DNA from 3 places in the Croceibacterium atlanticum genome. Region 3 is predicted to be linked to each of the others. Evidence: predicted binding sites of a transcription regulator. Region 3 holds the regulator's gene; each other region holds the start of a gene.
The links. The regulator LexA, encoded in region 3, represses DNA repair genes until DNA is damaged. The targets are predictions, from matches to a motif close to GTTCCNCNCTTGTTCT.
Positions count from the first base shown of each region.

Region 1 (4,642 bases), 1.7 Mb from region 3:
CAGGATTGGCGGATCGAGCGATCGGGCAAACTGCACCAGTTCGTACACGGTGAGGAAATAGCAGGCATAGCGCCGCTTGCGGATCAGCCGGAATTCAGTGCGGAGCATGTTGCGAATCCGGCGCGGGATACCGTTCGGATAGGCCCTCTCCGCCGCCTGCATGGTAATGTGCTTGAGCCAGGGCATGGGCTTCCAGCCCTTCGGGACCGGCTCATGCGGATATTCGTATCGCAATTGGTCGAGCGTGAAATCGATGCGGGAGAGAATATCGGCGGATTCCGTCAGCGCTTGCGCCCTGGCATGGAACAACCGCGCCATGTCGGCCGGGGATTCCAGGTGCCGTTCGGCATTGGCGAGAAGACGTGCGCCAGCCTGAGCGAGGCTGACGCCCTCCCGGATGCAGGTGATGACATCATGGAGCGGCCGCTGTTCAGGGGTCGCATACAATGCGTCGCAAGTGGCGAGCAGCGGAATGCCGGTGCGTTCCGACAGCGCCTGAAGACGCGCAAGGCGGCGCTGATCGTCGCCGCACCGCGCCATGTTGGCGGCGATCCATAATGGCGCATGCCGGGCGAGACGACGCAACAGGAATTCATGCGTTTCGTCAGCCACGGCGATGAGCAACAATCCATCGGCATGTTCGACAAGATCGGCAAGGTAGATCGTGCAATCACCCTTTTCTGAGCGACGATTCCCCAAGGTGAGCAATCGGGTAAGACGCCCCCAGCCCGCCCGGTTCATCGGATAGGCGACGATGTCCGGCGTGCCATCTGCGAAGACCAGCCGCGCACCGACGACGAGACGAAAGTCAAACCTGGCAAGAGCTTCGGGATCCAGCGTAGCGCGAAAATCCCTCAAGGCGGCATAGGCGCGCACCACGCCCGCCACCGTATTGCGATCGGCAATACCGATTCCTTTGTGACCAAGCGCGATGGCTTTCCTCACCATGTCCGCAGGATGCGAGGCTCCGTGCAGGAAAGAATAGTTCGTGGCCGCGATCAATTCGGCGAAATATGGCGCGGCAGGCGGTGCATTCATGCGAACAGCCCATGAATGTACCAGGCCGGATTGCCCGTTTCGCGCTCGTAAAGACCATGGCGGAACAGCCAGAAACGGCGACCGCGCGCGTCCTCCACCCGGAAATAATCCCGCGTAAGCAAGGGGCGGCGGGGAGGCGGCAAATGCTTTTCGCCCTCATCTTTGCCGGCGCGTTTTCGCACGACGCCAGCTTCAGGCTCGGGCAGGCGTTCAATCGGTACGCGCCACCATTCTCCAGCAATACGCTCCGGGCCTTCAAAGCGCTTCACTTCATGCAGCGTGCTGCGCCAGCGAAAGCTCCGGGGCGGGCCATCAGGTACTTCTGCCAGCACCTCTACCGGCTGAGGCGGATCGAACAGATGTAGCGGGCGCAGAGGTGGCTCGCCCCTGGGTGGCACTGGCCAAGGGACAGGATCGCTTCTCTCGACCGCCGGCAGGGTAAATGCCTGTTGCTCGGGAACATGCGTGTCCCGCCGGGCAAAACGGCGTATGCGATCGCGTCCCAGCCGGCTACTCAGCCGATCGATCAGCGCAGCCATCGCCTCCTCACTTATCCCTCCCCCTTCCAGCCCAAGCTGCAACGATCCAAGAGGTTCGGTGGTCGGCACCGCCAACCGTACAAGATCGAAGCCAAAACCGGGATCAATCGGGTCGGCAAGCGTGTCGATACGTTCACGGAACAACCGGCCGGTGATGGCAGGGTCGCGGGTAGGCTGCCCGGTCTCGATCATTATTTCACGCACCGCGCCATCGCTACGATAGAGGCGCGCGACGAATTGCCGCCCGCCCTCGTGGCGTTCCTCCAGCATACCGGCCGCCTCCCCCACGAGGCCATCAAGCACCGCCAGCACATCCTCAATACGCGCGATGGGTTCGGCAAAGCGTCGTTCGAAAATCAATACGGGAGGCGCCCGACGGGGGGAGATGCGGCTGTCCGTATGGCCCAGCAGCCGGTCCAGCCTTGCCATCATTTCCGTTCCGAACCGCGCGGCGAGCGGGGCCGAAGGACGAGCAGCGAGATCGCCCAGGGTTTTCAACCCCGCATATCGCAGCGCTCTCTCCGTCTCCTCCTCCAGCCGCAGTGCGGCAATGGAAAGACGGCGCACCGCCTGACGCTCATCAGCTGCCGGCACGGTCTGAAAACGGGCCAGCGCCTGCGCGGCTTCGGGCGTTCCGGCAAAGGCATGGCGCAGGCCCAGCCCGGCGGCTGCGCAACATCGCTCGATCTCCAGCGCCAGCGCGGCCTCACCGCCGGCCAGATGCGCGCAGCCGGTGATGTCGAGCGTTATTCCGTCCGGCGGATCAAGCTCGACCATCGGCGTCCAGCGATCGCAACCATCGGCGATACGTTCCAGCCAGAGCCGATCGGCATGGGGATCATATTCGATCGCAACCAATTCAGGGATGCGTGCACGCGCATCGGCCAGCGTCAGACCGGGAGCGAGACCAAGGCGCTGCGCTTGCGCATCGAGGGCTGCGATACGTACCGCACCGCCATGCTTCTCGACAAAGACAGTCGGTGTATCAGCCGGCTTGCCGCCATGCGTCCTGCACCAGCGATCGGCCGGGAGTTGTGGAAACCACAGCGCCAGATAGCGTCGCGTCGCCAAAGCAGGCTCGGTCACGATCCCACTCCAGATGCCAGCATCCGCCATCTGGGCGGCCGCGCTGACGCAACAATTTGACGTTGAAGGCGGGTCGGCCGGGCGCTTCGGCCTCCAGGGCCACAGAAGGCGCTGCGCTTACGCTCCAGCGTGTCTGCGCAGCGCTGGGGCCGGGTTCTGCCTCGATCCGCAGCAGCAAGGGAGTGACGCCCGATGCTTCGGCCGCCAGCGCCAGACGCCGGCTTGCAGTCAGGTCGAGCGCGCGCGGACGGCGCCACAACTCGATCACTACCGCACCGATGGATGCACAACGCACCACATCGACTGCTGCACGCAGCAACGCCACCGGATCGGGCAACATGATCAGCACCATTCGCCGCGGATCGATTCCGATCTCGGTCAATCCTGGCGCATGCAGTAATCCCTGTCGCCTCGCGGCCCTCTCCTCGCGCAGCCAGAACAGGGGCGCCCCCTCCTGACTTGCCAGGCAAGCCAGCATTGCCGCGAAGCCTGCCGCACTGCTGTTGTCGGCCAGCTCCCTTGCGAACACCTCGTGCAATCGCCCACGAGCCAGACCGCCGCCGATTGCGGCATCCAGCCCGGCATATCCAAGAGGCGCTGAAGACCTCCCGGTCTTTTGATTCTCGATCCGAGCGATTTTCCTTTTCACAGCGCATAACGCACTCACCGACTCGACTGGACAAATGTTCGTCATTTGTTCCAATCGACCATCGGGCAAGGAAAAGTCAAGTTACGCGCTCATGCATCTGCGCCCAGCAACCTCCTCGAGATCGCTGCGAACCTGCAACTGGCTTGAATCAGCCAGAATTCTTTTTTGCCAGAAACTGGCGCACCCGACAGGATTCGAACCTGTGACCTCTGCCTTCGGAGGGCAGCGCTCTATCCAGCTGAGCTACGGGTGCGTGGTAGGGCCGGTTAGCAATGCCGGACGGGCGCGCCAAGCATTAATGCATGGCGCGCCTTGCAGAACTCAAACTCGGATCATTCCTGGCCGGGCAATTGCGTCAGCTGCGTGCCATCCGTCTTGGTCACGGTGACATTGAAACCGCCGCGCCGGCCATCGCGCAGTTTGTAATAGGTGAGGTCGATCTTGTCCCCTGGCTTGAGCGAGCGTTTCGACCAGCCCGCGCGAGACAGGTGGTTGGGACTCATCCCCTCGAACGCCCAGCGCTTGCCATCGGCATCGCGGACATAAATGAAGGTGTGCGGATTGGTCCATTCCCACCGTTCCACCGTCACATTCTTCATTGCGGTGGATGTCCCCCATTCAAACATCGCCGTGGAATGATGGGCGGAGCCAGGCGTGGCGACGGCGGCAAGGCCGGCCAGCGCAGCGGCGGCAAGGGCAAGTCTGGTCTTCCTGACTATCATGTCTTTCGCTCTCCCAATGTCCCCGGCCGTTCAACCAGAGGACCGTCCAGAGTCATTGTGCCAGCAAAAGCTTGACTTAATCAACCCGCTGATTGATTCCTTCATTCGAAGCCCGCAACAACAGGGGCTAACGACAAGAATGAAGCCGGAGGGGTAGAATGCAGTCATGGACGATCTGGGCCCGCGCACTGGCGGGGGCTGGGGCGCTGGCAATGGCAACCGCAGGTGCGGCGCAGGAAAAGGAAATCCCCCGGGCCGATGGATATGCGGAGCTTGAGCGCCTTCCGGATTTTGGCGGCGTGTGGAACCCGGACTGGTCATTGCTGTTCGGCGCGAATGGCCGCCGCCCGACGGAACCTGAACTGACTCCGCCGGCGCAGGCGAAACTGGACGCCTTCCGCAAATATCAGGAAGAAAATGGCGTCGATCAGTCCAACCAGGTGCACTGCATCCCGCCGGGTATGCCCGGCATCATGCGCCAACCCTATCCCATTGAATTCCTGTTCTCTCCGGGCCGGGTGACCATCTTCACCGAAACATACAGCCAGGCGCGCCGCATCTACACCGACGGCAGGGAGTTGCCCGAAGATCCCGATTTCCTGTTCAAT
Region 1 is NZ_CP011452.2:2,331,473-2,336,114, forward strand. It holds gene WYH_RS10920 (error-prone DNA polymerase) at 1-1,038, opposite strand, end outside; gene WYH_RS10925 (Y-family DNA polymerase) at 1,035-2,663, opposite strand; gene WYH_RS17155 (ImuA family protein) at 2,563-3,312, opposite strand; tRNA gene WYH_RS10935 (tRNA-Arg) at 3,489-3,565, opposite strand; gene WYH_RS10940 (DUF6152 family protein) at 3,645-4,034, opposite strand; gene WYH_RS10945 (hypothetical protein) at 4,193-4,642, shown strand, end outside.
Region 1: WYH_RS17155 (ImuA family protein) is a predicted target of LexA. The motif match lies at 3,349-3,364, and genes of this name have one in related genera.

Region 2 (4,642 bases), 1.5 Mb from region 3:
CCACGGCAGTCATCATTATGGCCAGGGCGAGCAATATCTGCGGAACGTAAAGCGGCATGGCGGCACACTCCTCTGAATGGCCCCGCCTCCCCGTGTCTTACCTTTGCAACGTGACAATCCGCCCCGATGTTCCGGAAAGGGTCAGTCCCCCCGCCTCGACCGCGATGAAAACCACGACCCGCCGCCAAGCACGGTCACGCCGAGAAAGAAGCCGAAATCATACCAGCCGCCATTATTGGGCACGGCATAGACGGCGATGTCCGCATTGAAGAGCGAACCGATCCAGGCGAAGGGAAAGATGAACCCGTGCCACAGGCCCCACAGGAAGCCGGGCGTTTCGGGCGCGGTGCTGACGGCATCCGGCGCCTGCGCGGCGCAAGCGGTGAGGAGGAGGAAAGCCAGCGGCAATCCCAGGCGCAAACCCCTCCCCCACCGGGAGAGACTGAAGCCCGCGCCGCCCTGCGGCGTGGGTGGTTGAGGGATGTTCCGGCTCATGATTGCGCTCCGCCCTTGTCTGGACAATCTGACCCGGTTTGCGCGGCAATGGAAGCCATTACGCCGCCCACCTCGATCATCCCTGCGCGCCTGCGGCGCTCCCTCCCTCTCCCTTGAGGAGAGGGGGAAACCAGTGCCTCACTGGCAGGCCAGGCATTCCTCGTAATCGGTCTGTTCGCCGCCGGCGGTAAGTTCGAACTTGGTCGCTTCGGAGGTGTTATCCGCCTCCACCCCACCGGCAAAGCCCGCGCGCTGCACGCTCTTGGACCGGAGGTAATAGAGCGACTTGATGCCTTTCTCCCACGCCTGGAAGTGCAGCATCATCAGGTCCCACTTGTCGACATCGGCCGGGATGAAGAGATTGAGACTCTGCGCCTGATCGATGAAGGGCGAACGGTCCGCCGCGAATTCGAGCAGCCAGCGCTGATCGATTTCGAAGCTGGTCTTGAAGGTCGCCTTTTCTTCCGCCGTCAGGAAATCCAGATGCTGGACCGATCCGCCCTTTTCCAGGATGGAATTCCAGACATTGGTGGAATCCTTGCTCTTCTTCTGCAGCAGCTTTTCCAGATAGGGGTTCTTGACCACGAAGCTGCCCGACAGGGTCTTGTGGGTATAGATATTGGCCGGGATCGGTTCGATACAGGCGCTGGTGCCGCCGCAGATGATGCTGATCGACGCGGTCGGCGCGATCGCCATCTTGCAGCTGAAGCGTTCCATCACGCCCTGATCCGCCGCATCCGGGCAAGGCCCGCGTTCCTGCGCCAGCATCATGGATGCTTCATTGGCCTTCTGGTTAATGTGCTTGAACATCTTCAGGTTCCACACCTTGGCCATCGGGCTTTCGAAACCGATGCCCTTGGACTGGAGGAAGGAGTGGAAGCCCATCACGCCCATGCCGACGCTGCGTTCCCGGCTGGCGGAATATTTGGCGCGCGCCATTTCGTCCGGCGCGCGGTCGATATAATCCTGCAGCACATTGTCGAGGAAGCGCATCACGTCCTCGATAAAGACCTTGTCGCCGTTCCATTCGTCCCACTTTTCGAGATTGAGGGAAGAAAGGCAGCACACGGCCGTGCGGTCATTGCCGAGATGGTCGATGCCGGTCGGCAGAGTGATTTCGCTGCACAGATTGGAGGTCGAAACCTTCAGCCCCAGATCGCGGTGATGCTTCGGCATCATCCGGTTCACCGTGTCGGAAAAGACGATATAGGGTTCGCCCGTCGCAAGGCGGGTTTCCACCAGTTTCTGGAACAGGTTGCGGGCCAGCACCTTGCCGCGCACGGAACCGTCCTTCGGGCTCTTCAGTTCGAACTCGTCGCCATTGCGCACGGCTTCCATGAATTCGTCGGTCAGCAGCACGCCGTGATGCAGGTTCAGCGCCTTGCGGTTGAAATCGCCCGAAGGTTTGCGGATTTCGAGGAATTCCTCGATCTCCGGATGGCTGACATCGAGATAACAGGCGGCCGAACCACGGCGCAACGAACCCTGGCTGATTGCCAGCGTCAGGCTATCCATCACCCGCACGAAGGGGATGATGCCGCTGGTCTTGCCATTGAGGCCCACCGGTTCGCCAATACCGCGTACATTGCCCCAATAGGTGCCGATGCCGCCGCCGCGCGATGCCAGCCAGACATTTTCGTTCCATGTGCCGACGATGCCGTCCAGGCTGTCTTCGACAGAGTTCAGATAGCAGCTGATCGGCAGGCCGCGATTGGTGCCGCCATTGGACAGCACCGGGGTGGCCGGCATGAACCACAGATTGGAAATGTAATCATACAGGCGCTGCGCATGATCGGCATCGTCCGCATAGCAATCGGCCACGCGGGCGAAGAGATCCTGATAGGTTTCACCGGGCAGCAGATAGCGGTCGGTCAGCGTTTCCTTGCCGAATTCGGTCAGGTTCGCATCGCGCGCCGGATCCGTCTTCACATCGAACCGGCGGGGATTGACCGACTTTGTATCGTTACTGGGCGCGGCGGCAGCCTTCACCGCTTCCGCCATGGCGCCGGCTGCGGCACCGGCCACCAGTTCCTCGCTACCCATATCCTTCTTGTCCATCGTTACTGCTGTCCCGGCGGATTTTCCCGCCTTTTCGGCGCCGTGCGAGGCAGTGGAACCCGCCTCCGCATTGGCCGCATCGGTTACGTCCAGACCCATTGCCGCTTCGTCCCCGCTTCGAAATTCCATTTGCACGCCGCCCCCGAATTCATTCGATCCCCATATGGGGATTGCCACGATGTTCCGCATGTGTTCGAATCGGTGGGCAGACACCCAACCTATCCATTCCCATGCGCTGGAGGGGAAAAACTTATCCCCCGCCAGTCCTCCACCGGGCCTTGCAGAATACCGGAAGACGCCGATTCAGCCGCCGTGGCGCCCTTTCATGCGCCGCAGTGCAAAATCTAGGTCTTGTGGGTACCCCTTGCGACCCTGCCACTACCAATAGTGAATCGCCGCGGATTCCGGCGCAAGGGCGTTAACCTGCATTTGGTCGCAAAATTGCCGGTGGCATAGGCCGGCAATACAGCGCGACGCGTGGTCCAAGCTGGGTTGGCGCGGCCCGCAAGGCCCTATTTGAATCAGTGCAAAAAAATTCCACCGGAAAACATCTCTGCGGGGCTTTGGATCAATCGAATCGCAGGTGGCAATTTTGCTGCGCCCGCGGCGCGGATGCGGTAACGCCGCCTTGCCGGAAAACAGGGGAGACGCGGCCATGTTCAACATATTGTCGGCCTTGCTGGCCGGCCTGATCGTCGGCGTATTGGCGCGCTGGTTCTATCCGGGTGCGGTGGATATGACCCTGCTGGAAACCATGCTGCTGGGCGTTGGCGGATCGCTTTTCGCGGGCCTGCTGGTCAGCCGGGGCGGCGCGGATTTCAACCGCGCCGGCTGTCTCGCATCGGTGGTGGGTGCGATGCTGCTGATATTCGCCGGGCGCACCTTGCTGTGAATGGGGGGATCGGATGACGATTCCGGACCTGCCCTGGGCGGGCGGCTGCCGTTGCGGAAAGCTGCGCTTCCGCGTGGACCAGGCCCCGCTGATGACATCGGCCTGTCATTGCCGCGGCTGCCAGCTCATGTCCGGCAGCGCCTATTCGCTGACGGTTTCGGTGCCGAGCGGCGGCTTTGCAATTACCGAAGGCAAGGCCATTATCGGCGGCGTGCATGGCCAGGATATCCGCCATTACCACTGCGAATATTGCCTGAGCTGGGTCTATACCGCGATCGAACCCGATGCCGGTTTCGTGAATGTCCGGGCCACCATGCTGGACGATCCGCACTGGTTCCGGCCCTATATCGAAACGCAGACCGCCGAACGCCTGCCCTGGGTTACAGTGCCCGCGACGCGCAGTTTTGAACGCTTTCCCGAAATGACCGAATATCTGGCGCTGGCGGGCGAATTTCAGGAAGCCAACGGGCTGGCCTGAAACGCGCCTTACGGCACCAGCACCGTGTCCTTCCCGACTTCATCCGTGTTCGGATAATCCAGCGTGAAATGCAGACCGCGGCTTTCATGGCGTTGCAGCGCGCTGCGGACGATCAGATCGGCGCATTGCTGCAGATTGCGCAATTCGATCAGGTCGGTGGTGACGCGGAAATGGCCGTAATAATCCTCTATCTCATCCGATAGCAGGCGGATGCGGTGGGCGGCGCGTTCCAGCCGCTTGGTCGTGCGGACAATGCCCACGTAATTCCACATGAAGCGGCGGATTTCGGTCCAGTTCTGCTTGATGACCACTTCTTCGTCAGAATCGGTCACGCGGCTTTCATCCCATTCGCGGATCGGGGGCGGCGCATCGAAACCTGCCCAGTTTTCCAGGATATCGCGCGCGGCGGCTTCGCCGAATACAAAACATTCGAGCAGGGAATTGGAAGCCAGCCGGTTTGCGCCATGCAGCCCGCTTTCGCTGCATTCGCCGGCGGCATAGAGGCCGGGCAGATCGGTGCGGCCGTTGAGATCGATCAGCACACCGCCGCAGGTGTAATGCTGCGCAGGCACCACCGGGATCGGTCCGCTGGTCATGTCGATGCCCAGCCCCATCAGCTTTTCATGGATGGTGGGGAAATGCCCCTTCACGAAATCGGCCGGCTTGTGGCTGATATCGAGATGGACGTAATCCAGGCCGAAACGCTTGATTTCGCTGTC
Region 2 is NZ_CP011452.2:2,101,308-2,105,949, forward strand. It holds gene WYH_RS09965 (hypothetical protein) at 1-58, opposite strand, end outside; gene WYH_RS09970 (hypothetical protein) at 142-495, opposite strand; gene WYH_RS09975 (ribonucleoside-diphosphate reductase subunit alpha) at 634-2,682, opposite strand; gene WYH_RS09980 (GlsB/YeaQ/YmgE family stress response membrane protein) at 3,137-3,445, shown strand; gene WYH_RS09985 (GFA family protein) at 3,459-3,923, shown strand; gene nadB (L-aspartate oxidase) at 3,932-4,642, opposite strand, start outside.
Region 2: WYH_RS09975 (ribonucleoside-diphosphate reductase subunit alpha) is a predicted target of LexA. The motif match lies at 2,734-2,749, and genes of this name have one in related genera.

Region 3 (4,642 bases):
CGCGCCAATCACCGCTCATTCCGTTGGGGGAAGATACGGGCCATGCTGCGTCGCAGCAGTCGCCTTGGCGAATGCGCGCGCTCTTGTCCAGCGCGGGCAATAAAATCGAAGCATTCCTTGCAGATGCCGGGCTTGCGCGCGGGCCGTGGCTGGCGGTGTTCTTCGCGGCGGGAATCGCTGCCTGGTTCGTACTTGGCACTTCCACGGAATGGGTATTGGCCATCGCGTGCGGATTGCTTGTCCCACTGGCAGCCACTGCCGCATTGCGCGGCGCGGATGGCCGCTCCCACATATTGGCCGTTCTTGTCGGCTGCGGACTGGTCTTTGCGGCCGGTGTCGGGATCGTCTGGGCCAGATCGGAAATGGTCGGAGCACAGCCAATCGAACGGCCGCTGGCGGCGGAGTTCACAGGCCGAATTCTCGAACGGATCGAACAACCGGCGGAACAGCGCATTCGCCTTGTTCTCGCCGCAAGAGAACCGGACACGCAGCGGGCAATCAAATTGCGGATCAATGTCCCGCTTGACGCAGACCGGCCAGACCTCACGGAAGGAGCGCTGATCCGCTTTGGCGCGCGGTTGATGCCGCCGGCACCGCCAATGCTGCCCGGCGCATATGATTTCTCGCAAGCCGCCTGGTTTGCTGGGTTGGCCGCGACGGGGAGCGTCAACGGCGAAATCCAGGTAATCGAAGCTGGCGAGGGCGGCGCCTTCATTGCGAATCTGCAGCGGCGGCTGTCCGCCCATGTTCGGGCCGAATTGCCCGGCTCTTCCGGCGCGATTGCTGCCGCTTTTGCCAGCGGAGATCGCGGCGCGATTTCGCCCATGGATGAAGAGGCAATGCGCGATGCCGGGCTAACCCATCTGCTTTCGATCAGCGGCCTGCATGTCAGTGCAGTCATCGCAGCTGCATATTTCATCGCGTTGAAGCTGTTGGCGCTATGGCCATGGCTGGCCTTGCGGCTGCGTTTGCCGGTTATGGCGGCAGCCATCGCAGCCTTGGCCGGGATCGGATATACTTTGCTGACAGGTGCCGAGGTTCCGACCGTGCGCAGTTGCGCTGGCGCCTTGCTGGTTCTCGGCGCGCTTGCACTCGGGCGGGAGCCGCTCAGCCTGCGCATGGTCGCCGTGGCGGCGATGTTCGTGCTGCTGCTGTGGCCGGAATCGCTTGTCGGGCCGAGTTTCCAGATGAGCTTCGCCGCCGTTATCGCCATTGTCGCCCTGCACGAAGCGGCGCCGGTCCGCGCCTTCCTGAGGCCGCGTGATGAAGGCTGGCTTGCCGTAACATCAAGACGTGCGGCGATGCTGCTGCTTACCGGCCTGGTCATCGAGATCGCATTGATGCCGATTGTGCTGTTCCATTTCCACCGTGCAGGGGTTTACGGAGCATTGGCCAATGTAATTGCGATTCCACTGGTGACATTCGTTTCCATGCCTCTGATCGCAATCGCCCTGTTGCTGGATGTTGCGGGGCTGGGGGCGCCGGGCTGGTGGCTTGTCGGCCATTCTCTCGACATGCTTCTGGCGATTGCGCATTTCACCGCCAGCCAGACAGGGGCGGTGAAGCTGATGCCGCAAATGGGGCAGGGCACATTCGCGCTCTTCATCGCCGGTGGATTATGGCTCGCACTCTGGCGGGGGAAAGTGCGGCTGTGGGGATTGGCGCCCTCAGCGCTGGCAACGGTTCTGCTGTTGATGACGCCGACTCCGGACATCCTGATTTCAGGCGACGGGCGCCATGTAGGCATTACCGGAGAGGATGAACGGCTGCTGGTGCTAAGGGAAAGCCGGAGCGATTATGCGAAGGACAACCTCCTGCAAATGGCCGGCAGCGAGGAAGAACCTGTCGCACTGGCCAATTGGGCAGGAGCCGATTGCAGCCGCGATTTCTGTACCGTCACACTCCGACGAGGGGAACGCGACTGGATCCTGCTGATGAGCCGAAGCAGGGAAATGGTGGCGGAACGGGCCCTGGCCGCAGCCTGCGAACGATCGGACATCGTGATTGCCGATCGCTGGCTGCCATCAAGCTGCCGGCCGCGCTGGCTGAAGGCCGACCGGCGAATGCTTAGCGAAACGGGCGGACTTTCCATCGTATTGGACGGCCCGAAACTGACCAGCGTTGCCGAGGGGCAGGGAAATCATGGCTGGTGGCAAGCGGCGCAAGGCCGCTGACCATCCAGCCCCGAACAATATCAGTGATAGCGCCGGAGAAGCCCGGCCAGCTTGCCCTGGACCTGAACTTCTTCGGGCAGATAGACCTGGGCATCATAGGCTGGATTGGCCGGATCGAGCCGCACCTTGCCGCCTTCATGATGCAGATATTTCAGCGTCGCTTCCTCATTGCGGACCAGAGCCACGACGATTTCCCCGTCGCGCGCAGTATTGGTGCGCCGGACCAGGGCATAATCCCCATCGAAGATTCCGGCTTCGATCATGGAATCGCCAGACACTTCCAGCGCGTAATGTTCACCTGCGCCGAGCAAGGCAGCCGGAACCGGCAACGTCCGGCTATCCTCCAGCGCTTCGATCGGCACACCGGCGGCGATCCGGCCGTGAAGCGGAATCTCGATCACATCATTGGCGGGCTCCGGCGCCGAAGGGGGCGGAGTAGTGAGCTTGGCCACCGTGTCATTCACGGCGGGCCTGGCCGAATGCGACTGATTTTCCGGCTGACGCAACACTTCCAGCGCGCGGGCGCGATTTGGCAGGCGCCGAATGAAACCGCGTTCTTCCAGTGCGGAAATAAGGCGATGGACGCCCGATTTGCTCTTCAGATCGAGCGCTTCCTTCATCTCCTCGAAAGAAGGAGAAATCCCCGATTCCTCAAGCCTGCGCTGGATAAACAGCAGGAGTTCGTGCTGCTTTGCGGTCAACATTGAGCCACTCTCCTTATTTGTTCCAGATTGGAACGAACGCGGAACAATTAGGCAACCCAAAAAGACTCGTCAAGCAATTCCGCCATTCTGGAGCAGATAGGCAGTGACCATCTCGCCAGCATGCGCCGGTGGAGAATTCACCTCTCGCCGGATCAGCGCATTGGCCCGTGAAAGAGCGGCCAGCGCGCTGCTGTCCTGTTCGCTCACCGCGCCGATTGTTTCGCCATCGGTGAAGCCACGCACAAATTCCAGCCTGCTGCCAGTCGGGGGCAGATCGCCCGCGAGCCAAAGCCGGAAAGGCGCGGGCACGGGATCTGCGGCACCGGCCAGTTTACGCAGGAGTGGCAGCAGGAAGAGATATGCGGTCACGAAACTCGAAACCGGATTACCGGGCAAGCCCAGCACGAACTGGCGACCGCGCCGGGCAACCAGCAGCGGCTTGCCGGGCTTCATCGCGACACGCCAGAAGTGAATATCTGCCCCCCATGCCTCCAGAGCCGGCCGCACCAGATCGTGATCGCCGACCGATGCACCGCCACTGGTGACCAGCACATCGGCATGATCCGCTTCTGCAAGTGCCGCGGAAAGCGCCGCCATATTGTCCGCCACCGGACCGATACGGTCGATCGCGCAGGCAAACGGTGCGGCCATGGCCGCAATCATCGCGCCATTGCTTGCGGGGATCTGGTGGATCGCACAATCGCGTGGATCTGCCGACAATTCATCGCCGCTATCCAGCACCGCGACGCGCGGCAGACGGGAAACCGGAATATTCGCGTGGCCACCCGAGATTGCGAGAGCCAGTTGGGCAGGCCCGATCCGGATGCCTGCCCGGAAAAGCTCCGCACCCTGACGAAAATCAAAACCCGCGCGGCGGATATGGCGCGGCGTCGCCTCACCATTGGGGGCGAGGGCAAGCCCGTTGCCCTGACGTTCCGCCTCTTCCTGCAGCAATATGGCACCGCCATTTTCCGGCATCAGCGCTCCGGTCGAAATGCGGATAGCCTGGCCGTGTTCCAAAGGCGCGCCAAAGGGGTGGCCGGCTGCGCTTTCCCCCACCACGGTCCAGGGTCCGGCCAGATCATCTGCCCGCATCGCATATCCATCCATTGCGGACAGGTTCGATGCCGGCTGTTGCCGCAACGCGACCAGAGGTTCCGCCAGATATCGGCCCAGAGCATCGGACACGGGCAGCGTTTCGCCGGGAAGCGGCTCGACACCGGCAAGCAATCGCTGCTGCGCCTCTTCCAGCGGGATAGGCTGGGGCAGGGTCATTCGGCGCGCCAGTCGCCGCTTTTGCCGCCGGTCTTTTCGAGCAGGCGGATCTCTTCGATCACCATGCCTTTTTCGATTGCCTTGCCCATGTCGTAAATGGTGAGCAGGGCGAGGGAAACAGCGGTCAGCGCTTCCATCTCCACTCCGGTCCTGCCGGTCAGGCTGGCACGTGCGTTTGCGCGCACGGCATCATCCTCGAAGGTGAAATCCACTGTCACGGCATCCAGCGCGAGCGGGTGACAGAGGGGGATCAGATCGCCCGTCCGTTTCGCCGCCATGATCCCCGCAATTCGCGCAGCGGCCAGAACATCCCCTTTCGGGCCGCTTCCGTCCCGGATTGCGTTCAGCGCCTCCGCTGACATGCGGATACGCCCCGTGGCCGTGGCACTGCGCCCGGTTTCGGGCTTCCCGCCCACATCGACCATGCGCGCCGCGCCCTTGTCATCCAGATGAGTTAGACTGGTCATATCTTCCTGCATTTCCCTGTTC
Region 3 is NZ_CP011452.2:622,330-626,971, reverse strand. It holds gene WYH_RS03000 (ComEC/Rec2 family competence protein) at 72-2,174, shown strand; gene lexA (transcriptional repressor LexA) at 2,195-2,878, opposite strand; gene WYH_RS02990 (molybdopterin molybdotransferase MoeA) at 2,948-4,153, opposite strand; gene moaC (cyclic pyranopterin monophosphate synthase MoaC) at 4,150-4,620, opposite strand.